Regions from separate parts of the Micromonospora sp. NPDC005291 genome, predicted to be linked through region 3. Evidence: riboswitches for the same ligand, from Rfam matches in the RefSeq annotation. Region 3 holds a riboswitch; each other region holds the start of a gene.
What was found. Region 3 has a riboswitch for cyclic di-AMP ahead of ABZT18_RS28105 (transglycosylase family protein). Riboswitches for the same ligand answer to the same signal wherever they lie in the genome.
Positions count from the first base shown of each region.

Region 1 (7,824 bases), on a different contig from region 3:
CGGCGGCCCTGCTGGTCGGCGCCGGCGCCGGCACGATCGCGCTGGATCTGGCCCGACGCCGGTTCCGGCCGCCGGCCGGCGGCGGGGCGGTGGGCCGGGCGCTGCGCCGGCACCAGCCGGAGTTCCTGCTCTACTTCTCCGCGCCTCCCGGCTCGGAGTACCAGGTCACCATGTGGCTGCCGTACCTGGAGCGGATCGGCCGGCCGTTCATGGTCGTGCTGCGGGAGCCGGAGTTCCTGGCCCCGATCGCCGCAGCCACCGATGCACCAGTGGTCTACTGCCCCACCCTGGGGGCGATGGACGAGGCGCTGGTGCCGAGCCTACGGGCGGCGTTCTACGTCAACCACGGTGCGAAGAACAGCCACTGCATCCGCTTCACCCAGCTCACCCACGTCCAGCTGCACCACGGCGACAGCGACAAGGCGCCGAGCGCCAACCCGGTGTCGGGAATCTTCGACCGGATCTTCGTCGCCGGCCCGGCGGCAATCGACCGGTACGCCCGCGCCGGGGTGCAGATCCCGGCGGAGAAGTTCGTGATAGTGGGCCGCCCGCAGGTCGAGTCAATCAACGTACGCCCGGAGTCCCTGGCTGCCGAAGCGCCCCGCACGGTGCTCTACACCCCGACCTGGACGGGACACCACGCGGACGCGGACTACTGCTCGCTGCCGGTGGCCGAACCGATGCTGCGACGGCTGCTCGACCGGGGTGCGACGGTCATCCTGCGCGCCCACCCGTACACCACGCAAAACCCGGCATCGGCACGGCAGCTGGGTCGGCTGACCGAGCTGCTCGCGGCGGACCGGGCGCGGACTGGCCGGCCACACGTCTGGGGCGCCGCCGGCCGCGACCTGAGCCTGGTGGATTGCGTGAACCGCTCCGACGCGCTGATCTCCGACGTCTCCGGGGTGATCTCGGACTACCTCTACTCCGGCAAGCCCTTCGCGGTGACCGACATGGGCGGCGAGGGTGACCGGTTCACCGAGCGGTTCCCGCTGGCCGGCGCGGGCTACGTGCTGCACCGGGACATGACGAACCTGGACGATGTGCTGGGCCGGCTGCTCGGCGCCGATCCGATGGCACCGGAGCGCTGGGCGACGCGGCGGCGCTACCTCGGTGACTTCCCCGCCGAGTCGTACGCCGACGCGTTCCTGGACGCCGCCAGGCGCGAGCTGGAGCCGGACTGGAGCCCGCCGACCCCCGGGCGGTCGGTCGAGCCGGACCTGGTGCCGGTCTCCCCCACCGCCTGAGCCGCCGGGCCGCCGGTGGCGGCTCGGCCTCAGGGCCGATCGCCGCGTGAGGCCAGCGGCCGGTCGGTGGCCTAGTATCGCGAGGCCTGGAGGTAACAGATGTCCCGCCTCCCGGGACATTGCCGGACGATCTCCGGGGTCGGGCGCCACCGCCTCCGGACGAGAGGTGGAGCCACCGATGCATCAGCGGATCCTGCTGCGCGCCCGTAAGGGCCCGTTGGACGTCCTCAGCGCCGAGGAGACCTACGAGCGGGACTGGATCGGTAAGAACACCGGCAATCTGGTCTTCAGCCACGCCGCGCATAAGCTACTGGCCACCTCCACGGCCGAGATCACCCCGTCGCGGTTCCGGGCGGACCCACGCGATGCCGACGAGATCAACGAGAAGTACGACGTCTTCGTGATACCACTGGCCAACGCGTTCCGCCATGACTACGCACACCGGCTGACGACGATGGCCCGGCTGATCGAACGGCTGAAGATCCCGGTGGTGGTACTCGGGGTCGGGGCGCAGACCGACGTGGACGGCAACCTGGAGCAGCTCCGCCCGATCGACGAGCCGGTCAGCGCGTTCTGCCGGGCGGTGCTCGACCGCTCGCACAGCATCGGCGTACGCGGCGAGATCACTGAGAACTACCTACGCAAGCTGGGTTTCTCCGCTGTCGAGCAGATCGGCTGCCCGTCGATGTTCCTGCACGGCGACAGCCTGCGCATCGAGAAGACGAAGGCGACCCTGGGCATCGACGACCGGCTCGCGTTCGTCATCTCGCCGTACGTCAAGGCGTTGGCCCCGCTCGTCCTGCACCACCAGCGGCGCTACCCGAACCTGCGCTACGTGGCACAGGACCTCTACACCCTCGGTACCCTGCTCTACGGCGACGCGCCGAAGCTGCGGGGCATGACCGCCGACATGCCGATTCACACCTCGCACCCGCTCTTCGTCGAGGACAAGGTGCGGATGTTCATGGACCCGTGGCCCTGGATGGAGTATCTCTCCGGGTTCGACTTCGCCTTCGGCACCCGGATCCACGGCACCATCACGGCGTTGATCTCGGGCATCCCCGGCTATCTGCTGGCGCACGACTCGCGCACCCTGGAGCTGGCCCGATACTTCGACATCCCGCACCGTTTGATGCGCGATGTGCCGGCCGACGTCGACGCTGCCCAGCTCTATGCGGAAGCCGACTACACGGCCCTGAACGAGGGCCACAAGGAGCGCTTCACGCGGATCACCGCGTTCCTCGCCAAGCACGACCTCGGCCTCTCGTTCGCCGACGGAGACAGCGCTACCCGCTTCGACGAGCAGGTCCGCCAGACCGTCTACCCACCTGCGGTCCGGCCGGTCTCCGCCTACTCTCCCGAGGAGTTGCTGACGCGCATCCAGTGGCTGCGGGACGAGAACCGGACGCTCCAGAAAAAGGTCAAGACCCTCCACGCGCAGTCACTGCGCGAGCGGGTCAAGCAGGCCGTCGCCGGCCGGGTCCGCCGGATGCTCGGAGCCAACTGACCAGCCACTGCATCCGCTTCACCCAGCTCGCCCACGTCCAACTGCATCACGGCGACAGCGGGAAGGCACCGAGCGCGTCCGCACCGTTGTGACCGATCACCGGTATGGGTCCACCAGCGCCAGAACGGCCGCTCGGTCCTCCACGTGCGCGTTGTGGCCGAGACCGGGCAGCGTGGCGACCGGTACGCCGTACTCCTTGAGCTGCTGGTCGGTGACCATCGGGTCGTGCTCGCCACGCGCCAGCACCACCGGCACGTCGGTCGCCGCCAGCAACGGGGCCAGGTCGGGCTCGCCGACGCCGAAGGCTGTCGGGTCCATGGCGAGGCGCCACCGGCCGTCGACCTGACGCAACCCGGCGTCCACCACCGGATGATCCGGCGGGACCAGGCCGACCAACCCGGAGACGCGCAGGTAGCGGCGGGCCGCCTCGGTGCGGCTGGCGAACCAGCTCACCGGGCGCGCGGCGAGCTCCGCGGCGCGGGCCAGCTCGGCCGGCGACCAGAGCGCCTTGATGCCGAGCCCGACCACCGCGTCCACCGGTATCCCGGTGGCGCGGGCGGCCAGCGCCAGGCCGACCACCCCGCCCAGCGAGTGCCCGAGCACGACGAGCCGGTCGTCGGCGGCCAGGCCGTGGGCGATCCGGCCGGCGAAACCAGCAAAGGTGTACGACGGCAGCGGGGCCGACCAGCCGTGGCCGGCGAGGTCCGGTGCCAGCCACCGCCCGGGCCAGTGCTGCTCCAGCAACGGCGCCCACGGCAGCCAGACGTCTCCGGTCGCCCCCATCCCGTGCAGCAGCAACAGGATCGGCCCACGGCCTGCCCGGCCACCTGATTCATCCACCACGGCCGCAGTCTCCCACGGTTCGCGACCAGGTACGAGGATCGTCGATGCGGCGCAGGCCTGACCGCTCGGTGAAGACGCCGCGGGCGCCGGCCCCTTGTGGGGGACGGCGCCCGCGGCGGTCAACGTGCCTGGGTCAGGCGGAGTAGCCCCGGCTGGCGATCCAGTTGGCCAGGTCGATCGTGGTGATCCAGTACGACGGGTCGGCCGCGTTGGCCGAGTCGGCGATTCGCACGGTCCGGCCGTTGTCCTTGTAACCCACCACGGCGATGTAGTGCCCGCCGCCGTAGGAGTGCCAGCCGCCGTTGGTGTCGGTGGCGTCGCCGACGACGTTGGCCACCACACCGCGACCGTCGGTGATCGCCTTGACCACGTCGGCCTGGAGCTGGTCCATCTGGGCCGAGCTGGGCGTGCCGGCGAACATCCGGGTCCGGTACGGGGAGCCCTTCACCTCGGCGTTGAGCACCCGGGTGGTGTCCAGGGCCGAGTTGGTGCCCATCTCGGTGGTGCCCAGCTCGGCGCCCAGCTCATCCTGGGTGCGGTTGATGCCGGCGGCGCTGAGAGCGTTGCGGGTGGCAGCCGGGCCGCAGTTGTAGTACGTGTTCTGCACCTGGTAGTCGTAGTCGAGCACCTTGGTCGCGGGCGGCTTCGGCGGCTCCGGCTTACGGGTCAGGTCCGGGTTGCTGCTGGCCTTGGCTGCGGGCGACGCGGCACTGGTGGCCGGCGCGGGGGCGGCGGTGGTCGGTGCGGTGCTGGCCGAGGAGGACGCGTCGCGCGCCTCGCTGCGGGAGGCAGCGGTGTCGCTGCGCATCTCGGCGACCGTGGTCACGGTGTGCTGGCTGGCCGGGGCGTCGTCGGTGCTGGTGACCAGGGCGCCGGTGGTGCTGGCGATCGCGAGGGCCGCGGCGGAGGCGACAACGATCTGGTAAGGGCGCTCGGTGGCGAGGCGGCGGAGCTGACGCTTCAGGGTGTGCTTCACGGGGTCCTCCACGGATCGGGGGGAGAGCGGCACACCGGGGGCCGGACCGGCATCCGGGCAGGCGCCAGCGCGCGGACCGTGGTCCGCGGATGGTGAACCGCTCAGGGGAACGCCCGGCGCGGCCGGGCGGGAAAGGCAGTGACCCGGGGGTCAGCTCACCGTCACTGGACGAATGAGCGGGGGCACCGCTGCGCCGTGGAGGCGAGGGAACAACCGAGGGATGGAAAGGTGCTGCACGAGGATAGAACTCCTTCCGACACCGCCTACCGGGTTAGCTGACGGATTCGGGCGGGAAGATCGCCCTACCGCGGGCCGTGGCTCGCGGATTCACCCCGGACTTACTGATGGGTCCCCGGTTCGTAGATCACGATTGAGCGGGTCGGCGCGGCGTCGCCTCTTGCGAACGGTTACCGCACCGGACAGGACGACAGTACTGGCCGGCCCTTCCCCTGCCAAGCCGGGTTCACCTGCGTAAACTCCAATCGGCGCGACAATTTCTGCGCGTATTGCCGATGATGTGACTCGATGGGACAACCGGTTACGGCGACGCCTGCGGGCGACAACCGGACAGGCCGCCGATTATGCGGCCACAATCATGGGAAAAATCGAGCCAATCGTGCCCGACGCCCGATTCGCCATTGACATGACCGGGCTCACATAACGGATCGGGCTCAACCCGCGCGAGCCGGGCGCCAGCGTGCCACGAGTGCGGGACGGAACGCCCGGGTAGCCGCCCGGCGGGCGGGTACCGGGTTCGGCCGCAGCCGGGCCGCTGCCGCGTACGCCTCCTCGGCGAGAGTGCGGGCCGACTCGGCGGCCAGTTCCGCGTCCCGCCAGGCGGCCCGCTCCCGGGTGGCGGCGGCCTGGTAGTCGGCCAGCCTCGCGTCCCGGATCGCCCGGCTCAGCAGCACCTCCTGCTCGACCGGGTGCCGCCGGGGATCCCACCCGTGCCGATGCCCGAACACGTCGCCGAACTGCGCCATGGTCAGGTCGCCCCGCCAGTGCGCCGCCGCCGCCGCGCGATGCAGGTAGCGCTCCCGGGAGGCGTACTCGGCGGGGGTGCGGGGGGTATGCGGGGTGGGCAGCGCCCCGGCACCCGCGAAGCGACGGGCGGCGGTGTCCGCCTCGTCGTACCCGCCCCAGGCCCGCTCCATCTGCTCCTGAGCGGTCAGCCAGGCCACGCGGCGCCGCCGTGCGGTCCTGGTCGCGCCGGCCGCGGCGACGGCCACCTCCTCGGCGTACCGGCGCAGGTCGACGGCCTCGGCCGCGGCCAACTCCCGGGCGGTGGGCGCGGTCGGGAGCGGGTCGTCCGTTGGCCGGTCCCGCTCGGGGCGGGCGGCCAGCACGATGAGTACGCCCAGTGCCAGCAGGAACAGGGCCGACCAGATGGCGGCGGCCTGCGGCACCTCGGTCACGAACTGGTAGAAGACGACGGTCTCCATGGTCGGCACCTCGGGGAGAGAGCAATGCGGTGGGAGCCCCACCGGCCACCGGGCCACGGTGGGCCACGAATCGGCGGGGTGCGGAGCGGGTGGATCGACAGGGCGCGGCGACGGGACGCTCGTCCCGGTGGCTCAGCGCCCTGGTGGGGCCCGGGGCGCCCGGCCGCTCGGACCGTCGACGAGGGGCAGCCGGTCGGACCCGGCCCCGCACACCGACAGCACGCCGGCCGCCGCGACGGTGCCCCGGCCGGCGGGCAGCGCCGGTTGCGAGTCGACCGACCAGGCCGGCAAGGAGGTCTCGACGGCTCCCTCAGGGGCCACCTGGGCCGATTGCGCAGCCGTTGGCACGGCGCTCAGGGTCGGCACGGAACTCGGCCCGGCGCTCAGGGTTGGCGTGGCGGCCGAGGCCGGGCCTGCGCCAAGCGCCAGGGCCGCGACGACGGCGAGGCTGGTCAGCACCCGTGTCGCCCAGCGCGCCACCCACCACAGGGGACAGGTGAACGCGACCGGAAGCACGCCCCCACGCTACCGTCACGCCGACCCGGGCGCATCGACCACGGGCGTGTCGGCGTACGCCGCGCCGACCGCGCTGACCAGTGCGGACGCCTCAGCGCGAGTCGACGTACGTCGATCGGCCGCTGGCCTGCTCGACGTCGCCGCCGGCGGCTTCGCCGGCCTGGGCCTGGGTCCCGACGCCATCGGCGGTGCGGTCTTCGTGGCCGCTGACTTCGATGCTGGCGGTGCGTTGCTGAGGGACGGACACCTGGCGGGCCGGGCGGCGTGGAGCGAGCCGGCGCATCATCGGGGTCTCGACGAAGCGGTGCAGCAGCCCGGCGAGGACCAGGTTCACCAGCAGGAAGCCGAGCACCGCGACGGGGCCACGCCAGCCCTGGAAGCCGGTCCCCCAGTCACCGCTCCAGCGCAGCACGCTCGTCATCACCAGCACGTGCACCAGGTAGAAGGCGAAGGAGACCTCGCCGAGCCAGACCACCGGTCGGGACCGCCACGGGGAACGCTTACCTCGGACGTCCGCGTCCGCGGCGGCAGTGATCACCAGCAGGTACGCCACCGCGAGCAGCGTGGTCCACAGCTCGGCGCGAATCCATTCTGCCGCTGCCACCCAGGTGGCCAGGAAGATCACGCTGGCTGCGGTCAGCCCCGGGCCGCGCCAGAGGCCACGGCGCATCAGCTCGGCCGCCACCGCGCCCATCCAGAACTCCAGCGACCGTACGGGCGGGAAGATCTGCGTGAACCACCAGCGGCTCGCCTCCGGCACCAGGTGCTGGGCCGGCCAGAGCGCGAGGATCAGCAGAGGTAGCGCGACGATCAGCACCCAGAGCAGCTTCGGCCGGGCCCGGCGCAGCAGCGGCAGCGCCAACGGCAGGCAGAGGTAGAAGAAGAACTCGCAGGAGAGCGACCAGCTCACGGTGTTGATGCTGTAGAACCAGCCCGGTCGGGGATCCCAGGCCTGCAACAACAGCAGGTTCTCCAGCGCGACCGCCGGCAGGACCGGGTCGGCGAACCACCAGGCGACCAGCAGCGCCGCCCCCCACAGCACCAGGTGATTCGGATAGATCTTGGCGACCCGTCGCCGCCAGAAGGTGCGCCGGGAGTCGCCTACGCGGGCCGACCAGACCAGCACGAAACCGCTCAGGATGAAGAAGAACTGCACCCCGGACAGGCCGAGGGTGAACAACGCGTCGACCACGGCCTTGTAGTCCGGCTCGGCGATGATCCGCATGGTGCCCGCGTGGAATCCGAAGACCAGCAACGCGGCGATCCAGCGCAGCCCGGTCAGCGAGGGCAGCC
Region 1 covers NZ_JBEXGR010000005.1:145,262-153,085, reverse strand. The annotation lists gene ABZT18_RS09415 (CDP-glycerol glycerophosphotransferase family protein) at 1-1,247, shown strand, start outside; gene ABZT18_RS09410 (polysaccharide pyruvyl transferase family protein) at 1,426-2,754, shown strand; gene ABZT18_RS09405 (alpha/beta hydrolase) at 2,851-3,597, opposite strand; gene ABZT18_RS09400 (C39 family peptidase) at 3,731-4,585, opposite strand; cyclic di-AMP (ydaO/yuaA leader) riboswitch at 4,819-4,960, opposite strand; gene ABZT18_RS09395 (hypothetical protein) at 5,245-6,015, opposite strand; gene ABZT18_RS09390 (hypothetical protein) at 6,148-6,531, opposite strand; gene ABZT18_RS09385 (acyltransferase) at 6,623-7,824, opposite strand, start outside.
Region 1: linked by a shared signal. The riboswitch ahead of ABZT18_RS09400 (C39 family peptidase) and the one ahead of ABZT18_RS28105 (transglycosylase family protein) in region 3 are both predicted to bind cyclic di-AMP.

Region 2 (7,824 bases), on a different contig from region 3:
CCGGGGGAGCCACCGACCCCGTACGCCGGTACGCCCGCCAGGTCCGGCAGCGGGTGGTCGTTCACCACGACCCGTCCGTCCCGCTCCACGGCGCTCATCGCGGCGCTGGTGCCGCTCGCCTCCTCCAACGGCGCGGCGACCACCACATCCAGGCCGCGCTGCGCGGCCGCCCAGGCCAGTGCCTGGATGCCCGGTGCGGCGATCCCGTCGTCGTTGGTGATCAGCACGCGCAACGTCATCGCTCGACCACCCGGTCGGCCAGTTCGTCGGGGGTGGTCCGCTCCTGCGGTCGGCTGTCCGCCGGCACCAGCCGGACCCGGTCCACCAGGCCGGTGATCGAGTCCAACCGCCCGGTGCCCAGGCCGTGCCGTGTCACGTTCAGCGCGCCGGCGGCGGCGCCGGTCCGGATGGCGGTCCGGATGTCCCCGCCGTTGGCCAGGACGGCCGCCACCCCGGCGGTCATGGAGTCGCCCGCTCCGCGCGGGTCGGCGGCCTCCAACCGGGGCATCTCGACCTCGAACAGCTCGCCGTCGATGAGCGCCAGCGCCGGCTGGTCGGCCCGGCTCACCACCACCGTCTCGGCGCCGGCGGCATGCAGTTCGTACATGGCCCGGGTCAGCTCCAGGCTGTCGTCGCTGCGGGCGCGGCCGTCGCGGATCAGCTCCTCGTGGCTCACCTTGAGGAAGAACACACCGCTCTCCAGGACCGAGCCGAGGTGATCGCCGGAGAGGTCGACCACCACCCGGCCGCCGTTGGCGCCGAGGTCGGCGGCGAAGCGCCGGTACAGGTCGGCCGGGACGAGCCACGGCTCGTTCGGCCCACTGAGCACGCACACCGCGGCCCGTAGGCCCTCGCCGAGGGCCAGGTTGTACAGCTCGTCGAGCTCGTGCCAGCTCAGCGGCTGCCCGGGGACGTCGGCGATCTCCTGCCGGGAGCCGTCCCGGCGGTCGTGCACGTACCCGCCGCTACCGGAGTCGCGGACCACCACCTTGAGGTCCACGCCCTCGCTGACCAGCAGCGGCTCCAACACCTGCCCGATCTCCCCGCCGAGGGCGGCGCAGAGCACCACGTCCACACCGAGCGACATCACCATCCGGGCCTGCCAGACGCCCTGGCCGCCGGGGTGCAGGTGCAGCTCGGGGTGGTCGTTCGGCTGGTCCACGGTCACCGTCAGCTGCGGAGTGGGCGCGAAGACCATCACGTGCCCACTCACCGGCCGTCGCCGTTCATGATGTCCGCCCTCAGCACCGTCCGGTGATTCTTCACTAACCGACCCTAATGGGACAGGTGGTGCCACGGCATCGCATCACCCCGGGTTCGTCCAGGCGTTGGCGGCCGTCGGGCGTTGCCAGCCAGACATCGGTACGGGACGATCGTGCGACCAGCGATGGCGGGAGACGGCGTGCTCAGCAGCGATACCTTCAGCTACACCGTCCAGGCCCGCTGCTCGCCAGCCGAGGCGGCGGCGTTTCTCAGCGACCTGACCCGGCAGGGTGAGCTGCACCCGCTGATCGTCCGGGTCCGCCGACTGTCGCCCCGACCCGGCGCACGGGCCAGCTACACGATCAACGACCGCCTGGCGGCCGGGCCGCTGCACTTCCGGACCACCTACCACGCGGACGTGCTGATCAGCGAGGACGACGAGATCGTCACGGTGGCCCGCCAGTGGCCGGCCACCACGGTACGCAACCACACCCGGCTGCGCGCCGAGCCGGACGGCCTGGTCCGGATCGACGTCGAGATCACCCTGAGCGCGCCGACGCTGCTGTTCCGGTACGCGTTCCGCCAGGCCCGGGTCGCTCACCTCGCCCTGGCCACCCGGCTCGGCGCGGCCCTCGACCGCGCAGGCGACCCCCCACCGCCCGCCTGACCCGCCCGCACCCCGCGCACCCCGCACCCCGCACCCCGCACCCCGCACCCCGCACCCCGCACCCCGCACCCCGCACCCCGCACCCCGCACCATGATCGTGCTTGATCGTGGATGTAGTGGCCTTCGGGCAGCCTGGAGGCCACTACATCCTGGTTGCAGCGCGATCACGACTCGCCAGGATGGGTCGCGTCCCGCGCCGCCGGCCCCACGGCTTGTAGGTGGACAGCACCGTCGCGATGATCATCAGGCTGGTCGACACCGCGGGTGCGATCACCAGGTCGGCGCGATCCCGCGCGGGCAGGGTGGCGCCCACCGCACCGGCGTGCCGCAGATTCGGGGTGAGCAGGAAGAGCACCAGCCCGACCATCACCGTGGTGAGCACCAGCTTGACCAGCACCCAGCGGTAGCGCAGCAGACCCCACGGGGTGAGCAGCGCGCTGGTGACGCCGATCAGCCAGACCAGCACGCTCAGCGGCGCGAACAGCACGGTGCCGACCAGTGCCGCGACCGGATACATCACGGCCGGGTCGGCGCCACGCTGCACGGCGATGCCGAGGGTGAGCAGCACCAGGTCGGCGCCGAGCCAGCCGAGCGAGGTGACCAGGTGCAGGGTGAGCAGCCCCTTGCGGGCGATGGGTGGGATCCGTCGCATACCGCGATGCTGCCCGCCGACGCTGACCGGGTCGTCCGACGGCCGGCGACATCAGGGGTACGCCCTGTGACGTAGCCGTGGTCGGTGCCCCCGTGTGTGGGAGGCACCGACCACGGATCGGTCAGTAGACCGACAGGTGCACGTGGTTGGTGTGGTCGCTGGACGGGTCGCCACCCGCCCCGCTGTACGACTTCCACCCGCTGCTGGGCAGCCAGATCTGCCTGTACCAGATCACGTACAGCACGGCGAGCCGATCGGCGTTGCGGATGAAGTACGCGGCCAGGTTGTTGCCGTAGGTCTTGTCGCCGCCGGTGGCGTCGCTGCCGAAGCCACCCTTCTGCGCGGCGAAGTCGCAGGCCCGGCCCTTCGGGTGTTCACCGGAGCCGCTGGGGCGGTGGCAGGAGACGTACCGGGTGAAGCCAGCGGCCTTGGCCTGATTCAGCGCGTGCAGGGTGCGCGGGGTGATGCAGCCGCTGGCCGGGGTGGGGTCGTTGACGCTGCACGACTCCGACGGCCAGGAGCCGTCGGAGTTGCGCGGTGCGGCCGTCGCGTTGGCGGCGGAGGTGCCCCGGTTGGAGCCGGTGTCCACAGTGGTCCGCGGCTTGGGCGTGGTGGCCACGGTCAGGGCCCGTTCGGCCTGCTCCTTGCGCTTGGCCATCACCGCGACCTGCTTGCGCTGTTCAATGATCTCGCCGTCCAGGGCGACCCGGGTGCGGTTGGCCTGGTCCTTGGTGGCGAGCAGGTCGCGCAGCACCCGGTCCTCGTTGGCGGCCACCGCGTCCAGTGCGGCGGCCCGATCCATGAAGCCCTCGGGGGTGTTGCTGTTGAGCAGCGCCGACATCGCGCCGAGCCGGCCGGTGCGATACGCCACCCCGGCGATCTCGCCAACCTTGCCGCTGCGCTGGTCGAGCTCGGCCTCGGTGGTCTTCAGTTGGGTGGCGAGCTGCTGCTGCCGCTGCACGGAGGTGTCCAGGGCGCGCTTCGCGTCCAGGTAGCCCTTGCTGGCCGCGTCGAGTTGGGCCCGCAGCGCCGGGGTGCCGCCCTCTTCGTCGGAGTCGGGTGCGGCGGCGGCCCGGAGGCCGCTCGGGGGTGCGGCCGAGGCGGCGCCGGCCGGGAGCGCGACGCTGAGGGCGAACATCGCGACGATCAGGGCCGCCAGTCGGGCGGAGGGTGGTCGTGCTGGTGCCACTGCGCATGTCCTTCCGTTAGCCGCCGACCGGGTTAGCTGACGGGTTCGGGACGGAAGATCCCTACCGCTGACGCGGATGCACCCCAGGAACGTGGTTCCCCGGTTCGCCACTCGGGCGATTAGGCGGCGACCATCACCGGCGCCGGGAGGGCGCCGCCTGGTGGAGGCCGGGACCGAGCCTACCGGTGCCGGTGGGGCAGTTGCAGCCGATGTGACGGACGGTGCGTACGTCGTCACGGCAATATCCGGCGAAGCCGAGGAAAGCTCCCAAAAGGCTGTCACCACTCGACCGGGCCGCAGGCCCCGGAGGCGGCGCTGGGCTCGATCTGCAACGTCGCGTGCTCGATCCGGAAGTCGTCGTGCAGGGCCGTACGCGCCGCGGTGAGCACCGCGCCGACCTCCGCGCCGGGTGCCATGGTCAGGTGTGCGGAGGCCACGTCCATGCCTGAGGTGAGCGTCCAGACGTGCAGGTCGTGCACCTCGACCACACCGGGCACTGCGGCCAACCGGTCGTGCACGGCGGTCACCTGGAGGTGTTCCGGGGCGGCCTGCACCAGGATGCGGACGGCGGCGCGGGCCAGCCGCCAGGTGCGCGGCAGGATGAACACGCCGATGGCGACCGCGACCAGTGGGTCGGCCCACCACCAGTCGGTGGCGGTGATGAGCAGTGCCGCGCCGATCACGCCGAGCGAGCCGAGCAGGTCGCCGAGCACCTCCAGGTAGGCGCCCTGGAGGTTGATGCTCTCCCGGGCGCCGACACGGAGCAGGGCGAAGGCGACGATGTTCGCGAGCAGGCCGAGCACGGCCACCGCGAGCATCGGGCCGGCGATGACCTCGTGGGGGTCGCCGAAGCGGCGGATCGCCTCGATCACCACGTAGACCGCGACGCCGGAGAGCAGGACGGCGTTGGCGAGCGCGGCGAGCACCTCGAGTCGGTAGAGCCCGAAGGTGCGTTGCGGGTCGCCGGTGGCGCGCCGGGTCGCGGTGATCGCGGCGAGCGCCATCCCGATGCCGAGCACGTCGGTGAACATGTGCCCGGCGTCGGAGAGCAGGGCGAGCGAGCCGGTGTGCAGGGCGGCCACCGCCTCGACCACCATCAGGGTGGCGAGCAGGCCGAACGCCGCCCAGAGTCGACCCCTGTGCCGATGTGCGGCATTGGCGACCGACCCATGGTGGTCATGACCTGCGCCCACGAGATACACCCTCCGCTGCCAGTCAGGACCCGGTCAAATGTATGCTCACATCGCTATGTATGCAAGTGTACGGCCGGCGACGCTCGCCGGCAGCCACCAGCACGGATCAGCCGGTCGGGTCGATGGTGGTGAGTCGCTGAGTGGCCCGGGAGAGCGCGACGTACAGGGTGCGCACCCCGGCACCCGGATCCGCCCGGATCTCGCTCGGTGCGACCAGCACCACCGCGTCGTACTCCATGCCCTTGGCCTCAAGGCTGGTCACCACCTGCAACCTTGGTGCGTCGAGCGCGCCGAGCCAGCCGACGACCTCGTCGCGGCGGGGGACCGGCGTGATCACCCCGACGGTGCCCTCCACCTCGGCCAGCAGGCCGGCGGCCGCCTCCACGATCGCCGTCTCCAACCCCGTCGCGGGCACCACCAGCTCGACCGGATCGACCCCGGTGGAGCGGACGGCGGTCGGCAGCGGCAGGTCAGGGTAGAGCCGGCGGATCTCCGCCGCCGCCACCGCGAAGATCTCCGCCGAGTTGCGGTAGTTGGTGGTGAGCGTGAAATCGTGCCGCTTGCGCCGGCCCAGCGCCTGGTCCCGGGCCCGGTCCAGCTCGTCGGGGTGGCCGGTCCACGCGGTCTGCGCGGGGTCACCCACCACCGTCCAGGAGGCCAGGCGGCCACGTCGACCGATCATCCGCCACTGCATCGGTGAGACGTCCTGGGCCTCATCCACCACCACATGCGCGTAATCCCGGTAGTCCGCCGGGCGCTCCCGAGCCGCCGCACGCGCGGCCCGCTGCCGGTCGCCGAGGGTGCTCAGCTCGCGTACGCCGCCAGCGAGCTGGAACGGGTCACGCCGGGCCCGGGCCGGCTGCGCCGGCTTACCGAGCAGCGCGTCCAACTCGTCCAGCAGTGCCACGTCAGCGATGGTCAGCCCGGCCGATTCCAGACTCCGGTACGCGGCGTTGAGCAGCCGGATCTCCGCGGAGGAGAGGATTCCCGAGGCGTACCGGCGCAGCCGGTCCGGCTGCGCCAGCCAGCCGAGCACGTGCCGAGGGTGCAGCCGCGGCCACCACGCCTTGAGGAACTCCCGGAACTCCGGCCGCTCGGCGATCTCGGCCTCGAAGGCCCGCTGCTCCGGCAGTTGAGTGATGCCCACCTCGCGGGCCTGGGCCCAGAGCGCGGCGAAGACCCCGTCGAAGCCGGCCCGGCGCACCTCGTTGCGTCGGGCGCCCCGTTGCAGCGCGCGATCCCGGACCCGGTCCAGCGCGGCCCGGTCCAGCCGCAGCAGCGTGCCCCGGTAGAGCAGCCGCAGCTCACCCGGGCCGCCGGGCACCGCGTCACGGGCCGCCCGCTCCAGCACCTGCCGCATCCGCAGCGACCCCTTCACCGCGGCCACCTCGGGCGGATCGGTGCGAGTGGCGGTCATCCCCGGGAAGAGGGTCCCCAGCGAGTGCAGGGTCGCCGTGTCCTCACCGAGCGACGGCAGAACCGAGGCAATGTACTCGACGAAGACCGATGACGGGCCGACCACCAGGATGCCGCCGCCCGCGTACCGGCTGCGGTCGGAGTAGAGCAGGAACGCGGCCCGGTGCAGAGCTACCGCGGTCTTGCCGGTGCCCGGGCCGCCCGCGACGATCGTCACCCCGGAGCTGGGCGAGCGGATCGCCTCGTCCTGCTCCCGCTGGATGGTCGCCACGATGTCCCGCATGCCCCGGCCGGTGGCCTTGGACAGGGTGGCCAGCAACGCGCCGTCGCCGACGACCGTCATCCCCTCCGGGGCGGCGGTCGGGTCCAGCAACTCGTCCTCGATCCGGGTGACCCGCTCGCCGCGGGTCTGGATCGTGCGGCGGCGCACCAGATCCAGCGATTGCGCCGGGGTGGCCTGGTAGAAGGCGGCGGCGGCCGGAGCCCGCCAGTCGACGACCAGCGTGGTGGCGTCCTCGTCCCGGATCCCGAGTCGCCCGACGTGCAGCACCTGACGGTCGCGCAGGTCCATCCGACCGAAGACCAGCCCCTCATGCTCGGCATCCAGGGTGTGCCGCCGCTGCGCCGCGTGGAAGACCATCGCGTCGCGTTCGACCAGCGCACCGAACGTGCCCACCCGGGCCATCCGGTAGCCGTCGCGCTCGGCGCGGACCGCCGAGCGCCGCAGTTCGGCCAGTCGGGCGTACACCCGGTCGAGGTGGCGTTGCTCGGCGGCGATCTCCTGCTCCAGGCCGGTCTGGTCGGTCAACGCATGCTCCTTCGAAGATCGCCGGCAAGCGGCGGGAACCGCGCGGGCCAACGCAGAAGGGTACGGCCTCCGGCCCGGCCCGCCGCGCCCGAGGTGCGGGAACGGGGTCAGACACCCGTCGTGGCGGGGGTTGTGCCGTGCGTGCGGGGCGGCTGTTCGGCGAGCACCCGACGCAGGACGCCGGTCAGGGCGGCGTTCACCTCGTCCGGGCGCTCCATCATGAGCATGTGCCCGGCACCCGGGCAGACGGTCAGCTCGGTGGCCGGCAGGGCCGCGGCGATCGACTCGGCGCACGGCGGTGGGGTCAGCCGGTCCCGGTCGCCGACCAGGGCGGCGGCCGGCAGGTGGGCCAACGCGGCGAGGGTGTCCAGCCGGTGCTGGGTGCCGATGGAGGCGCGGAACCCGCCGATCGAGCGCAGCGAGGCACGAGCCACCGCCGAGGTCACCAGGCGGATGTCGGCCGGCTCGCAGCGGTCGCCGAAGAGCATCCACCGGATGCTCGGTTGCAGCGCGTTCAGCAGCGCCCGGGGCGCTCGCCACGAGCCGCACCGGGCCAGCACGCCGGCACCGGTCGTCTCGGCCAGCCGGATCAGCCGGGCGATCCGCGGCGAGAGCCCGTAGACGGTGTGTGTGTGCCCCTCGGCGGTGGTCGAGACGAAGACCAGCCCCGCCGTACGGGCGGCGAAGTGCGCGGGG
Region 2 covers NZ_JBEXGR010000026.1:74,885-82,708, reverse strand. The annotation lists gene ABZT18_RS27575 (5'/3'-nucleotidase SurE) at 1-239, opposite strand, end outside; gene ABZT18_RS27570 (PfkB family carbohydrate kinase) at 236-1,213, opposite strand; gene ABZT18_RS27565 (SRPBCC family protein) at 1,403-1,870, shown strand; gene ABZT18_RS27560 (hypothetical protein) at 2,013-2,522, opposite strand; gene ABZT18_RS27555 (hypothetical protein) at 2,644-3,660, opposite strand; cyclic di-AMP (ydaO/yuaA leader) riboswitch at 3,717-3,847, opposite strand; gene ABZT18_RS27550 (cation diffusion facilitator family transporter) at 3,990-4,904, opposite strand; gene ABZT18_RS27545 (AAA family ATPase) at 5,011-7,128, opposite strand; gene ABZT18_RS27540 (alpha/beta hydrolase) at 7,236-7,824, opposite strand, start outside.
Region 2: linked by a shared signal. The riboswitch ahead of ABZT18_RS27555 (hypothetical protein) and the one ahead of ABZT18_RS28105 (transglycosylase family protein) in region 3 are both predicted to bind cyclic di-AMP.

Region 3 (7,824 bases):
CCGCTGGAGCTGACCGGGTGCCTCGTCGAGCCGGCCCAGCCGGGCCTGGGCCCGGGCCAGACTGCGGTGCGCGTGTGCCTGCCCGGCCAAGTCGCCGCTGCGGCGCGCGGCGACCAGCGCCGTCCGCTGCACCGCCAGCTGGTCGTGCCAGCTGCCCTGCCGGTCCAGGAAAATGGTCAAACTCCAGGCCAGCTGCCAGGCGTGCCGGTCGAACCCGCTGGCCGCGCACCGCTCGACCAGTGCGATCAGCACCTCACGCTCCCGGGCGAACCATGCCGTCGCCTCGTCGTGATCGCTGACCTTTTCGGGTCGGACCCCGGCGACGGCCGGCGGCAGCGCGATCGGGTCCCAGTGCGGGTGCAGCAGCACGGCAGCAGCGTGCGCGCTCTGCAGGTAGTGGTCGAAGAGTCGACCCCGCGCCACAGCCCGATCGCCGACCGGGTCCTGCTCGCCGGAGAGCTCGGCCGCGAAGGCCCGCAGCAGGTCGTGCATCCCGTACCGGTCCGGGCCGCGCTCCAGCACCAGGTGCGCGTCGGCGAGTTCGGCGAATGCCGTCCGCACCTCGCGGTGCTCGACGCTGGCGAGGCTGGCTCCGGCCGCCGTACTGAGCGTCACGTCCGTGCTGCCGCCCACCAACCGGAAGAGTCGGGCGGTCGGCCCGGTCAACAGGCGGTACGACCAGGACAGCGCCGTCCGCACGCTGCTGGCGTGGTCGCCCGCGTCCAGCCCGCCCAGCCCACCGTCGGTCCGCAACTGCGCGCCAAGCTCGGCCAGGGAGAGCTGAGGCCGGACAACCGCCCGGGCCGCCACCACGACCAGCGCCAACGGCAGCCGGTCGCAGAGCCCGACCAACTCGCCGACGGCGGCTCGTTCCATCGCGGCCCGCACCCCGATCCGTGCGTGCAGCAGTGCTTCCGCGTCCGCGGCGGTGAGCAGGTCCAGCACCAGCGGCTCGGCGCCCTCGGTGGCCACCAGGCCGGTCAGCCGGTCCCGGCTCGTCACCAGCACCAGGCAGTGGGCGGACCCGGGCAGCAGCGGCCGGACCTGCGCGGCGTCCCGGGCGTTGTCCAGCAATACCAGCATCCGTCGGCCGGCCAGCAGGCTGCGGTACAGCGCTGTCTGCTCCTGCGGGTCGAACGGCAGATCCCGGGGCGACACCCCGAGCGCCGTCAGGAAGCCGCGCACCACCTGCTCCGCGCTGCGCACCACGCCGCTGTGGCTGTAGCCCTGCAGGTTGGCGTAGAGCTGCCCATCGGGGAAATGCTCGACCCCCCGGTGCGCCCAGTGCACGGCCAGCGCCGTCTTGCCCACCCCGGCCAGCCCGGAGATCACCGCCACCGGCACCGCACCGGGATGCGCCTCGGCAGCCGTCCGTAGCGCGTCCAGTTGGGTCAGCTCCGCACCCCGTCCGGCGAAGCCCCGGACGTCCGAGGGCAACTGCGCCGGGACCGGGTGTGCCTGGTCGAGCCGCGCGACGGGGCCGGCCGCAGTGTGTGTCGGGGTCGGCTCGGCGGGGGGTGTCGGCACGGTGATCTCACCGCGCAGGATGGCCTGGTGCAGCTGGCGAAGCTCGGTGCTCGGGTCCGCGCCGAGCGCGTCGGTCAACTGGTCCCGTAAGCGGGCGTAGTACGCCAGCGCCTGTGCGCTCCGCCCCGCGGCGGCCAGCGCGTGCAGTAGCGCGGCGGCGACCGGTTCGTCGAGCGGGTGCTCGTCGGCGAGCCGGGTCAACGGGTCGATCACGGCCGTCGGCTCACCCCGGCGCAGCAGGTTGCGGGCCCACTGCACGACGGTTTCGGTGTGCCGGCGGTGCCAGTCCTGCCGAACCCGGGCCGCCCATTCGCCGGGCAACCCGGCCAGCGGCTCGCCGCGCCACAGCGCCATGGCCCGGCGCAGCAGCTCCGACCGCTCCGGGTCGTCGTCGGCCAGCTCGACGGCCCGCTGCCGCAGTGCGTCGAAGTGCTGTCCGTCGACCGTCTCCGGCGGTAGGTCCAGCAGGTATCCGCCGGAGCGGCGGACCAGCGCGTCCGGCGCCCCGGCAGCGGTCAGCACCCGGCGGATCCGAGCGAGGTAGACGTGCAGGTTGTGCCGGACCCGGGGAGGCGGGGAGTCACCCCAGACCCGATCCACCAGGGATTCCGCGCGAACCGGCCGGCCCACGTCGACCGCCAGCGCGGCGAGGACGGCGCGTTGCCGGGCCGCTCCCGCGTCGATCAGTTGGCCGTTCGACCACACCTCGACTGGTCCGAGGATCCGAATCTCCATGAATCGCCGCTCGCCCCCGTGCCGCCGGTCGGCCAACCCCGCCGGCACAGCCGGATTGAGGTTCCGGCAGGAATCCGTCGACCTTCCGCGCAGATCATCGTAGGCACAGCGACATCTCTCAATCCGATGTCGGCAATTCGACTCACGGCCGACGCGGTCGTGACGAGACCTGGAGGTCACTCACGTGCGAAGCATTCGGCGAAGGCTCACGTCCGCCCTGGTTGCCACGGTTGCCCTGACCGCCGTGTTCGGCGCCGCCCCGAGCCCGGCCCAGGCTGCCAACTACGCCTGCCCCTCGAACCTGCTCTGCCTCTACGCCGGGATCAACTTCTCCGGTGACGTCTTCTACCTCGACGGGCCGTACAACGGCTGTAACGACGTGACGTTGCCCTCGTACTTCCGCAACAGGGCCCAGTCGATCAAGAACAACCGGCCGTCCGGCACCGTCTCCACCTTCTGGGACAACGCCAATGCCACCGGCCTGCTCGGCTACCAGCACGCCTACGGCTACCGGGCGAACCTGGCGTATGACTCGGCCGCGATTGGCGGCACCTGGAACACGCGCATCGAGGCCGTACGGGTGTGTTGAGGGCCGGAGTCTCCGGTGCGGGGGAGGGACCGGAGACGCCACGACGGCGCCGGTCGGAATCCAACGGGGGATTCCGGCCGGCGCCGTCGCGCGGGTCAGCCCGGGTAGTAGCAGACGTTCGGGATGACCGGGCCACCGTTGACCCCGAAGATCGCGAAGCCCATCCACGCCCGGGTCTGCGGGCCATACTCGCCGTCTTCGGCGATGTTCGCCCACTCCCAGGTCTGGTTGATCTGACGTTGCGCGGCCCGGACGGCATTCCGGGTGTTGGTGCCGTACTGGCCGTCGAGCCTCAGGGACTGGGAGTAGCAGTTGTTCAGCGCCTCCTGCAACACCTTGACCGCGCTGTTGGAGTGGCCGTACTCCAGGTAGCAGGTCTTGTTACCGTCCTGCCAGCCGATGGTGGGCACGTGCATGTCGGCACCGCCCGGGTAGCCACCGACGCGGAAGAAGGTCAGGCTGGTGCACGTGCTGGCCGCCTGCGCGGCGGTCGGCGCGAGCGCGGCGAGTCCGGCGCTGGCCAGCACGGTCAGCAGGATGGCGGCGGCGCTGCGGCGCCCGGTGCGGTTCTGGTGGATCGGCATGATCTCCTCCTGGGCGGGCTTGGCTGCTCGGGTCAACCCGGCATGCCCAGGAGCATCGCGACCGTCGATCTACCGTTTCTTGCTCGAACGTCAATTCGCCACCAGCGGTTCCAGCGGGGCGGTGACACCCACCCGCTCGTCTCGGCACGCACCACCGGGACCGACGTCTGATCGGAAACGGTCCATGATGGTGACTGCACAGACGTCGATCGCTCGCAACCGCTGCGCGACCCGCCCCGCGTGGCCCGGTGAAGAAGTTCACAGGGGGTGGGCGACCGTCACCGACCGTGCCTAACGTCGGTCGGGTTCGCCATTGCGGACACCACGGCCGGCAACGCCAAATCCTGCCCCCGGTCGTCGGAACCCAGTCACCGGGCAGGAGCGGGGGACCCAACGTTCCTCGGTGCATGTCACCTCGGGGTGAAGCCGCCACCGTGCGGCCGGGCTCCTCGGCCCGAACCCGACAGCTCACCTCGCCGGCGTGGAGGAAGCTCACATGACGTCTGTCTACACCCCCCGTCATCGACGGGTCACCACCCGCCGTCTCGCCGTCGGCACCCTGGCCGTCGGTGCGGTCACCGGCGCCGTCGCCCTCTTCGGGCCGGCCGCCCCAGCGCAGGCCGCGGTCAACTGGGACGCGATCGCCCAGTGCGAGTCCGGTGGCAACTGGAAGATCAACACCGGCAACGGTTACTACGGCGGATTGCAGTTCTCGCAGGGCACCTGGGCCGGTTACGGCGGCAAGAAGTACGCCGCCCGCGCTGACCTGGCCAGCCGCGGCGAGCAGATCGCCGTCGCCGAGAAGGTGCTCGACGGGCAGGGCATCGGCGCCTGGCCGACCTGCGGCAAGAAGGGCGGCTCCGCGACCAAGTCGACCGAGAAGCCGTCGACCAAGTCGACCGCGAAGCCGTCGACCAAGTCGACCGAGAAGCCGTCGACGAAGTCGACCGCGAAGCCCACCACGCCGCAGGAGCGGTCGTCGCGCGGCGAGCAGCCGGCGACCCGCAACCACGAGCGCACCGCGCCGACGGCGGGCGACCAGTACCTGGTCAAGCCGGGCGACACCCTGTCGGAGATCGCCGACACCCACCGGGTGGCCGGCGGCTGGCAGGCCCTGTACGAGCACAACCGGCCGCTGGTCGGCACCGACCCGGGTCTGATCTTCCCGGGCCAGCGGCTCAGCCTCTGACGGATGACACACGAACGCTCGGCCGGGTCACCGGCCGAGCGTTCCTGTGTGTGGCGCTGAGCAGCGCCGTGTGTTCGTGCCGGTGCACCCCGCCGTCACGCCGCCGAGGCGGACGCCTTCGATCCGCGATGCGACGCCACCGGGTCGGCATTGCGGGCCCATCGCTGGGCCGGTACCGCGCCCTCCCCGGGCCAGGCAGTGCCGACATCGTCACTGTCGCCGCCGTCCATGGGCATCTCGTCCGAGGCGGGCGTGCCGCGGGACACGCGCAGAGACTGCTCGGCGCCGGTGCGAGCCGTGCACGGCCAGGACTGCCCGGCGCACTGGAGGTTGCGGCACTGCCCCTCGTCGTCCGGCTCGTGGGCGCTCAGCACGTCGATCGCCAACTGCCAGAGCAGCGGGTCGGTCACGTCGTGCGGGCGCTCGGCGTGACGGCTCGGTCGGTTGCTGGTGTCGTCGGACATCGTGGGTCCCCCCTTGTCAGGCTGTACCCCACAAGGGTCACCCGTCAGCCGCTGGCTAAACCGCCGACCTGCTGTGATGTGTCTCCGGTCGCAGCTCGGCCCCCCGAACGCGGCACGCAGACCGGTCAATCCGGCAGCAGCGGCATCTCGACGCCCGGATCCCGGCCGAGCAGCACCGCACGGGTGAGCGCCGCCGATCCGAACCGGTCACGGACCGCGTCCACTGCGGCGTCCAACTCCGCACCCGGTTCGCGGTGGAACGGCAGCTCCGGCTGAACCGGGTTGTCGTCCAGATTGCCCACCGAAACACCGATCAGGGTGACACCACGACGATCGATCTCGGGCAGCGCGGCCCGCAGCAGCGCTCGCGCGGCGGTGAGCAGCGACGTCGTGTCGGCCGTCGCCTTGCCGATGGTGTGTGAGCGGGTCGCCCGGGTGTAGTCGCCGAAGCGCAGCCGCAGCACCACCGTGCGCCCGGACCGCCCGGCCGCCCGCATCCGCCGGCTGACCCGGTCGACCAGCCCGGCGAGGATGGCATCCAGCTCCGCCGGGGCATGCGGGCTACGGCTCAGCGCGTGCTGGGCGCCCATCGAGCCGCGCCGACGCCCCACCTGAACCGCCCGGGGGTCGCGATTGTGCGCCAGAGCGTGCAGGTGCCGACCGGCGCCCGCCCCGAGCATCGACACCAACGCGGCCTCGCCGAGTCGGGCCACCTCGCCGACCGTACGGATCCGTCGTTCCCGCAGCTTCGCGGCGGTGACCGGGCCGACGCCCCACAGCCGCTCCACGGGCAGCGGGTGCAGGAACGCCAACTCGGCGTCCGGCGCGACCACCAGCAGCCCGTCGGGCTTCGCCACCCCGCTGGCCACCTTCGCCAGGAACTTCGTGCGGGCCACGCCCACCGTGATCGGCAGTTGGACCCGTTCACTGACCTCCCGACGCAGCCGCTCGGCGATGTCGGCCGGTGACCCGACGAGCCGCCGCAGGCCGCCCACGTCCAGGAACGCCTCGTCGATGGAGAGCCCCTCGACCAGCGGGGTGGTCTGCCGGAAGATCTCGAAGACCGCGCGGCTCGCCGCCGTGTACGCCGACATCCGGGGTGGCACCACGATCGCGTCCGGACACAGCCGGCGCGCCTGCTGACCGCCCATCGCACTGCGTACGCCCCGCGCCTTCGCCTCGTAGCTGGCCGCGAGGACGACGCCCCCACCGACGATCACCGGCCGCCCGCGTAGGCGCGGGTCGTCGCGTTGCTCGACCGACGCGTAGAACGCGTCCAGGTCGGCGTGCAGGATGTTGGCCCCGGGCGACACGTACACATGTTCGCATGGCATCCCACCATTACGGCAGTGAGCTGGGCGAACGCCCGGTCAGTCGAGGCAGAACTCGTTGCCCTCGGGGTCGGCCATGATGAGGTGACCGGCGCCCAGTGGGGGAGCGGGCTCGTGACGACTGAGCCGGGCGGCGCCGTGCGAGACGAGCCGTTCGGCCTCCGCCTCCAGGGCCGCCATCCGCTCGTCACCCGTGAGCCCCGGAGCGGCTCGCACATCGATGTGCACGCGATTCTTCGCCTGCTTGTGCTCCGGCACCCGTTGGAAGAACAGCCGCGGCCTGGAGCCTTCGGGGTCGACCACCGCTGAGGCGTCGTTACGGTTCTCCGGTGGCACCCCCATCGCCTCCAGTGCCTGCTCCCACGACTCGAAGTCTCCGGGCGGGGCCTGCACCTGGTAGCCGAGCGCCTCAACCCAGAACGCCGCCAACGCGGCCGGGTCGGCGCAGTCGAATGTGATCTGCATGTCGCGGGCCATGTCAGCTCCCTCTTTCCTGATCTGGTCGGTCATGATCCCAGCCTCCCGCACCTAGCGGACAGGGTCGTTCCGCAATTCGTGCAACGATCGGCACGTGACCGTCGAGGCGACGACCGAACGGGTGCTGCGTCTGTTGGCGCTGTTGCAGCGTCGACCGTCCTGGACGGCCGCCGAGCTCGCCGCCGAGCTGCGGGTCACCGACCGCTGCGTGCGCCGCGACGTGCAGCGACTGCGGACGCTCGGCTACCCCGTGCACGCGACGGCGGGCGTCGGCGGCGGCTATCAACTCGGCGCGGGCACCCGGCTGCCGCCGTTGCTCCTCGACGACGAGGAGGCGATCGCGACGGCGGTCTCCCTGCGGCTCGCCTCGGGCGGCACGGTCGTCGGGGCGGGCGAGGCGGCGCTGCGGGCACTCGCGAAGCTCGATCAGGTGATGCCGTCGCGGCTGCGCGCCGAGGTGCGGGCCGTGCACGGCTCCACGGAGACCCTCATCGGACCGGTGGCCGAGATCGACGCGGAGCTGCTGGTGACACTCGCGCGGGCCTGTCGAGACGCGGTGCGGGTGCGGTTCACCTACGCCGGTCGCGACGGTGGGGAGCGCGACCGGACGGTCGAGCCGATTCGGATGGTCACGACCGGCCGCCGCTGGTATCTGATGGCCTGGGACGTCGACCGCGACGACTGGCGGACGTTCCGCCTGGACCGGATGCGGGCGGCGGTGCCGACGACCTGGCGTTTCCGGGCGCGCGAGCACCCGGACCCGGTCGCCTTCGTACAGCGGTCCGTGACCGAGGCGCCATACCGGTATCTCGCCCGGGTGCGGGTGCACGCCCCGGCCGACCGGGTACGGGCGTTGGTGCCGCCCCAGGTGGGGCGTGTCGAGGACGACCGCGACGGGTGGTGTGTGCTGGTCGTCGGCGGGGAGAGC
Region 3 covers NZ_JBEXGR010000028.1:24,666-32,489, forward strand. The annotation lists gene ABZT18_RS28090 (BTAD domain-containing putative transcriptional regulator) at 1-2,262, opposite strand, end outside; gene ABZT18_RS28095 (peptidase inhibitor family I36 protein) at 2,447-2,851, shown strand; gene ABZT18_RS28100 (peptidoglycan-binding domain-containing protein) at 2,947-3,435, opposite strand; cyclic di-AMP (ydaO/yuaA leader) riboswitch at 3,761-3,932, shown strand; gene ABZT18_RS28105 (transglycosylase family protein) at 3,932-4,624, shown strand; gene ABZT18_RS28110 (hypothetical protein) at 4,720-5,088, opposite strand; gene dinB (DNA polymerase IV) at 5,214-6,401, opposite strand; gene ABZT18_RS28120 (VOC family protein) at 6,459-6,896, opposite strand; gene ABZT18_RS28125 (YafY family protein) at 6,991-7,824, shown strand, end outside.

Region 4 (6,622 bases), on a different contig from region 3:
GCGGTCGGTTGCAAAGGAGTCGATGCCGGTGGCAACCATGCCCCCTCATCGTCACGACCTGAAAGCGTCTGCTCGGTCGGGTGGCCTGCGTCGCGCCGCCCACCGTCTGCTCGTTCTGGTCGCCGCTGCGGCGGTCGGGGCCGGTCTGCTGGCCGCGCCGGCACACGCCGAGCCCACGGTCGACGAGATCGAAGCGCAGATCGACAAGAAGTGGGAGCAGTTGGAGCCCACCATCGAGCAGTACAACAAGGTTCGGGCGCAGCTGAAGGTCAACCGGAAGAAGTCGACGGAGCTGCAGAAGAAGATCGAGCCGCTTGCGCTGCAGAGCGAGTTGGCGCTCAACCGGGTCGGCGACCTCGCCTCCCGCTACTACATCTCGGGCCCGTCGCACGACATCGGCGCACTGCTGGTCAGCGCCAAGCCAGACACGCTGACCGAGCAGCTCACCGTCCTCGACCGGCTGGCCTCGCAGGAGCGCAAAGAGGTCGAGAGCGTGCTGGCCGTGCGGGCCAAGTACGACGGCGAGAAGCAGAAGCTGGACGCGCTGATCGTCACCCAGACCAAGCAGCAGAACGACCTGGCGGCCAAGAAGAAGCAGATCGACGCCGAGATCAAGCAGCTCGAGGCGTCGATGCCCAAGACCACGGTCGTGACCGCGGCCTGCCCGACCATCAACGGAGTGGTCAGTGCGGCTGCCCGTACCGCGATCAGGACCGCCTGCGGGAAGGTCGGCAAGCCGTACGTCTGGGGCGCCACCGGCCCGAACTCGTTCGACTGCTCGGGGCTGACCCAGTACGCCTACAAGGCCGCCGGGATCAGCCTCACCCACCACACCGGTGACCAGTGGAACGAGGGCAAGGCCATCTCGCGAGCCGACGCCCGCCCCGGTGACCTGGTCTTCTTCTTCGCCGGCCTGAGTCATGTCGGGCTGTATCTGGGCAACAGCCAGATGGTGCACGCCCCCCGGGCCGGTAAACCGGTGCAGGTGTCCAGCATCAACACGATGCCGGTCGCCGGGTTCCGCAGACCCGGCTGATCCCCACAGGCACGACGACGGCCCCCGGTCACCGACCGGGGGCCGTCGTGGTTCTCAGTGGAGCGCGTGGCGTCTCAGCGGGGCGCGCCCACCGGTGACGGCAGCAGCTGCACGTCTGCGAGGTCGACGTACATGATGCGGTGGCCGAACTGGATCTGCGCGTAACGGTTCTGGCCGCGGATCACCGTCCAGTCACCCGGCGAGGAGCCGTCGAACGTGCTGGCCCGGTAGTACTCGCCGGCCAGGACCGCGCCGACGGCGTACCGCTGCCCGGCGGACAGGGTGTACTGGAGTGGTGAGATCGCCTGGTAGGGCACCCCGGCCGGGTAGGCGGCCTGCTCCGGGTACGCCCGCCCGTACACCGGGATGGTGGCCCGTCCGGGCTTCGGGGTCGCCACCACGCCGACGGTCCAGCTGGCAGTCGGCGCGGACGCCGGGTTGTGAAACCAGGCCCGTTGACCGAGATACCAGATTGCCGTCCAGTCGCCCTGCCGGCCGGCGAGCGCGTACGTCTGACCGGCGGATGCCCGGGCGCCGTGATCGGACACCTCCATCGTGTTCGGGGTGCCGCCCGGGCGGAGCGCGATGTCGTTGACCAGCGGGGCGTCCGCGGACGGCGCGCTGCGCAGCACCACGGCCGAGGAGCCGCGTGGCGCGCACGGCACGCCGACGGTGACGCAGCCGATGAACGCCGGCTGGTTGGTGGCGTAGTCCGGGTCGATCCGGACCAGCCCGGTGGCCGGGGTGCCGGTGTCCAGCCGAGGGGCGTGCAGCAGGTTGAAGTAGTGCGTCCAGTCCCAGTACGGGCCCGGGTCCCAGTGCATCCCGCGCACGGTCGAGGCGACGGTGCCGGGCACGTTGTCGTGGCCGATGATGTGCTGGCGGTCCAGTGGGATGCCCAGCCGCAGTGCCAGGTGCCGGACCAGCTTCGCCGAGGTCCGGTACATCGCCTCGGTGTACCAGGTGCCCTGCGCGGCGAAGCCCTCGTGTTCCAGGCCGATCGACTTGGCGTTCACGTACCAGTTGCCGGCATGCCAGCCGACGTCCTTGGTCTTCACGTGCTGGGCGACGTGCCCGTCGACCGAGCGCAGCGAGTAGTGCCAGCTCACGTACGTCGGGTCCTGGACGAGCTGCAGGGTGGTCGCCCAGCTCGCCTCGGTGTCGTGGATGACGATGTACTCGATCTTCTGCCGCGCGGGCCGGTCGGAGAGGTCGTGGTTGCCGTAGTCGCCGTCGCCGAACGCCTCGTAGGGTGCCGGGATCCACTCGCAGGAGATGGTGCGGGGGCATTCCAGCCCGTCCGGGCGAGCCAGGCGGCGCAGGCCCAGCCGGTCCAACCAGGAACGCTGCGGTTGCACCGCGCGGGCCGGCAGTGTGATCCGCTGGCCGTCGTCGGTCACCCGGGTTTCGCCGGCACCAATGGTGGTGAAGACCTCGTCGGCGAAGGCCGCCGCGGCGTCAGCGCTGTCCGCGCCGGCGTAGCGGGCCACCGCGCCGTACCAGGCCGCCGGGTCGGTGTCGGCACCGACCGGCGCGCCCAACTCCCTCTGGTACGCCCCGAGCAGCGCGGCGCCGCCCCGGATGTTGACGCCCGCATCGGTGCGCAGTGCCTCGGGGGCGGCGCCGGTCAGCGCGGCGGCGGCGTCCATGGTCTGCAACGCGGCGGCGGGCGGCGCGGGATCCTCGGCCGGTCGGGGGGCGAGCAGTCTCGCGGAGCGGGAGTCGTCGCCGCGTGGGTCCTCGGTGCCGGCGTCGTGGTGGCCGCGCCCGGGTAGGGCGGCCACGTGCCGGGCGTCGGTGAGGTGCATCGGGCCGTAGCCGCCGCTGGTGCTCGGTGTGCCGGCGTTGCTGTCCCAGCGGGACTCCAGATAGGAGACGGCGAGCAGCACGACGGTCGGCACACCGTACTCGGTCGCCGCCGCGGCGTACTGCTGCTGGCGGTCGGCGGTGGGCGCGGCGGCGGCCGGGCCGGAGGGTAGCGGAACCGCGGTCGCGGCTGCGACCACGGCGGCGGCGAGCAGTGCGCGCCGGCCGGTCGACAGGGTTGAATGGCGCATCGAACCCCCTAGATGTTGCGGGTGAAGGTGAGGTCACCTTCGCGCCGCCCGGGAGTCTGCGTCAATACCTTTCCATGTATCGAGGTGTTAGGAAAAAAATCTTCACACACGGTCGGTGAACCTTTCGGATCGGTACGGAGTGTCACGGCCGCACGGGTTGCGGATCGGTAACAGCCGTCTCTACTCTGGTCATTTGTCGGCCCGATAGCAGGTCCGCCCAGCCCGGGCGGTAACGGACCGACACCGCCGAGTCGCTTCCGAGCGAACCGGGGACCCAGGTTTTCCCGGGGTGAATCCGCAGCCATTGCGGTAGGGCGCCAACTTCCCGCCCGAACCCGTCAGCTAACCCGGTAGGCGGTCAGGAAGAAGGAGTACGGAACCCGGTGGCACTCCATGCCCCGCGGCCGTCGTCCGAGCGGTCGGCGTCAGCCGGCCCGACGTCGATCGTGCCGCGCCCACGCTGGTCCCGCTTCACCACGGCCCTCGCCGCACTGGCCGGCGTCGCCGTCGTCCTGACCGGCAGCGCCACGGCGGCCCACGCGGACCCGTCCGTCGCCGAGATTGAGCGCCAGATCGACGCCGACTGGAACAAGCTCGAACCGATCATCGAACGCCACAACGCCACCCGAACCGACCTGGCTGCCAAGCGCAAGCAGGCCGACGCGCTGGCCGCCCGGATCGCCCCGCTGGAGCGGGAGGTCGACGCGGCGATGGACAAGGTCAGCGCCCTCGCCGTCCGTGCCTACAAGGGCGAGAACGTCTCCACCGTCAACGCGATGTTGGGCAGCCGGTCACCCACCGAGGTGGTCGGCCAGTTGGAGATGCTCGACCGGTTCGCGCACAACCAGCAGCAGGACGTGCGGCAGGTCGCGGACCTGCGCGACGAGCTGGCCCAGCAGAAGGCGCCGCTGGACGAGATGGTGGCCCAGCTGACCCGCACCGAAGCGCAGTTGGCGGCGAAGAAGAAGCAGATCAACGAGGAGATCGACCGGCTGCAGAAGCTGCGCCTCAAGGTGTATGGCAACGGTGGCGGCGGTTCGCTGCGCCCGGCGCCCTGCCCTGGCAGCTACCCCGGCGGCGCCGCGGGCACGGCCGTCAAGTTCGCCTGCGCCCAGATCGGCAAGCCCTACGTCTGGGGTGCCGAGGGCCCGAACTCGTACGACTGCTCCGGGCTGATGCTGGCCGCCTGGGCCAAGGCTGGCGTGTCGCTGCCGCACAACGCCGCCGCGCAGAGCCGCGTCACCAAGGACGTCAGCAAGGCCAACCTGCGCCCCGGCGACCTGGTCTTCTACTACAGCGACATCCACCACGTGGGCATGTACGTCGGCGGTGGCTGGGTGGTGCACGCCTCGCAGGCTGGTCAACCGGTCAAGATGAAGAAGGTCGACGACGGCCCGATCCACAGCTACGGCCGCCCAGGCTGACCCACTCCTCACGAATGAGGGCCCGTCGCGATCCGTTCGCGGCGGGCCCTCGTCGTGCGTACAGGGATCAGCGGGTGGGCCAGGCGCGCCAGCTCTGCCAGGCGCGGCTCGGCGTCGGCCCACGTTGGCCCTGGTAGCGCGAACCGTAGACCGCCGAGCCGTACGGGTGCTCGGCCGGCGAGGAGAGCCGGAAGATGCAGAGCTGGCCGATCTTCATGCCCGGCCAGAGGGTGATCGGCAGGTTCGCCACATTGGAGAGCTCCAGCGTCACGTGACCGGAGAAACCCGGGTCGATGAAGCCGGCGGTGGAGTGCGTGAGCAGCCCGAGCCGGCCCAGTGAGCTCTTCCCTTCCAGCCGGCCGGCGAGCTGGTCGCCCAGCGAGATGACCTCCAGCGTCGAGGCGAGCACGAACTCCCCCGGGTGCAGCACGAACGGCTCGCCGTCGGGCACCTCGACCGCCGATGTCAGGTCGTCCTGCTGCATCGCCGGATCGATGTGGGTGTAAAGGTGGTTGTTGAAGACCCGGAACAGCCGGTCGAGTCTCACGTCGATGCTGGACGGTTGGACCAGGGTGGGCTCGAACGGCTCCAGGCCCAGCGTGCCGGCCTTGATCTCGGAGACCAGGTCGCGGTCAGAGAGCAGCATCGGACCACCATAGCGAGGTAGGCGGTGACCAGCGTGTCGAGGTCGCTCTTCGTACATTTGTTCGATAGAATGTCCGCATGGCTTCCTGGTCCGAATTCGCCGCCGACGAGCCCCGACTCGCCGACGGGATCCGCGTTCTCCTTCAGCAGTACGGGCCGGGCTTCGGCTATCTGGCCACGGTCCGCGCCGACGGCGGACCCCGGGTCCACCCGGTCTCCCCGGTCATCACCGACGAGGGCCTCTTCTGCTTCATCATCGACTCTCCGAAGCGCCGTGACCTCGAACGGGACGGCCGTTACGCGCTGCACTCGTTCCCCCCGGAGGAGAGCGACGACGAGGCGTACGTGGCGGGGCGGGCCCATCCGGTGACCGATCCGACACGGGTGGCCCGGCTGGCGCAGGGCGCCCGTGCGGAGCCGCAGGTCGACTGGCGGCTGTTCGAGTTCACCGTCGACGTGGCGATGCTGACCCGCCGCGAGCAGCACACCGCGGGCATTCCGGGTCTCGCGCCGGGTCGGCCGGCCGTTCGGGTCTGGCTCGACCCGCACGCCCCGTCGGCGGCGGCCGCGCCGCTCGTCGTACCGCAGGCGCGCCCGACCCGTCTCAACCGCGACGTCCAGTACACGGCCGCCTGACCACGGCCGGGTCCGGAGGCAGAGACGACGGTGCCGGCTCCGTCACGACGGAGCCGGCACCGGGTGTACGCGGAAGATTCACGCCGCGCGGTACGCGTTCCACGCGGTCAGCATGCGGGTCGCCTGCCCCGGGGTGAACTGGTACATGCACGAGTCGTAGGTGTAGTCCATGAAGTTGGTGATCGGGTCCAGCCCCGCCGCCGAGCAGGTGTTGCGCCCCGTCGGGCACTGGTACGCGGGCGACGCCTCGGCCGGGGTGTCACTGACGCTGTCACCCGAGCCACCGCAGCCACCCTGGAAGGTGTGGTACAGGTTCAGCCAGTGCCCCACCTCGTGGGTGCCGGTGTCGCCCTGGTTGTAGTTGGTCGCGGTGCCGCCCGGCAGGGACTCGCTCAGCGCGACCACGCCGTCCATGCTGCTCAGGTTCCGCTGCGGGAAGGTTGCCCAGCCCAGCAGGTCGTTGCTCAGCTCACCGAGGTAGATGTTGAGGGTGTTCTTGCCGCCCACCCGCAGCGAGGACTTCATCGACCGCTCCGCCGACGAGCCCTGCACGATCGGGTACCACGACGGGTTCGTCACCCGGTTGATCTTGTCGAGCCGGAAGGCGAACGCGGTGACCGCGCCGCCGGTGGCACCTGCGTACGCCTGGTTGAGCACACTGATCTGTGAGGTGATCAGCGAGTCCGGGATGTTGCCGCCGGCCCGGGTGCTGTTCTCCTGGATCACGTGCACCACGACCGGGATGGTGACGGTGGCCAGCGCCGTCGCGCCGGCACCCGTGCGGAAGGTGGCGCGCTCGCGCAGCGCCGCCGCCAGGTCGGCTT
Region 4 covers NZ_JBEXGR010000023.1:6,408-13,029, reverse strand. The annotation lists gene ABZT18_RS25735 (NlpC/P60 family protein) at 23-1,036, shown strand; gene ABZT18_RS25730 (peptidoglycan recognition family protein) at 1,111-3,093, opposite strand; cyclic di-AMP (ydaO/yuaA leader) riboswitch at 3,328-3,464, shown strand; gene ABZT18_RS25725 (NlpC/P60 family protein) at 3,477-4,517, shown strand; gene dcd (dCTP deaminase) at 4,585-5,163, opposite strand; gene ABZT18_RS25715 (pyridoxamine 5'-phosphate oxidase family protein) at 5,241-5,798, shown strand; gene ABZT18_RS25710 (zinc metalloprotease) at 5,877-6,622, opposite strand, start outside.
Region 4: linked by a shared signal. The riboswitch ahead of ABZT18_RS25725 (NlpC/P60 family protein) and the one ahead of ABZT18_RS28105 (transglycosylase family protein) in region 3 are both predicted to bind cyclic di-AMP.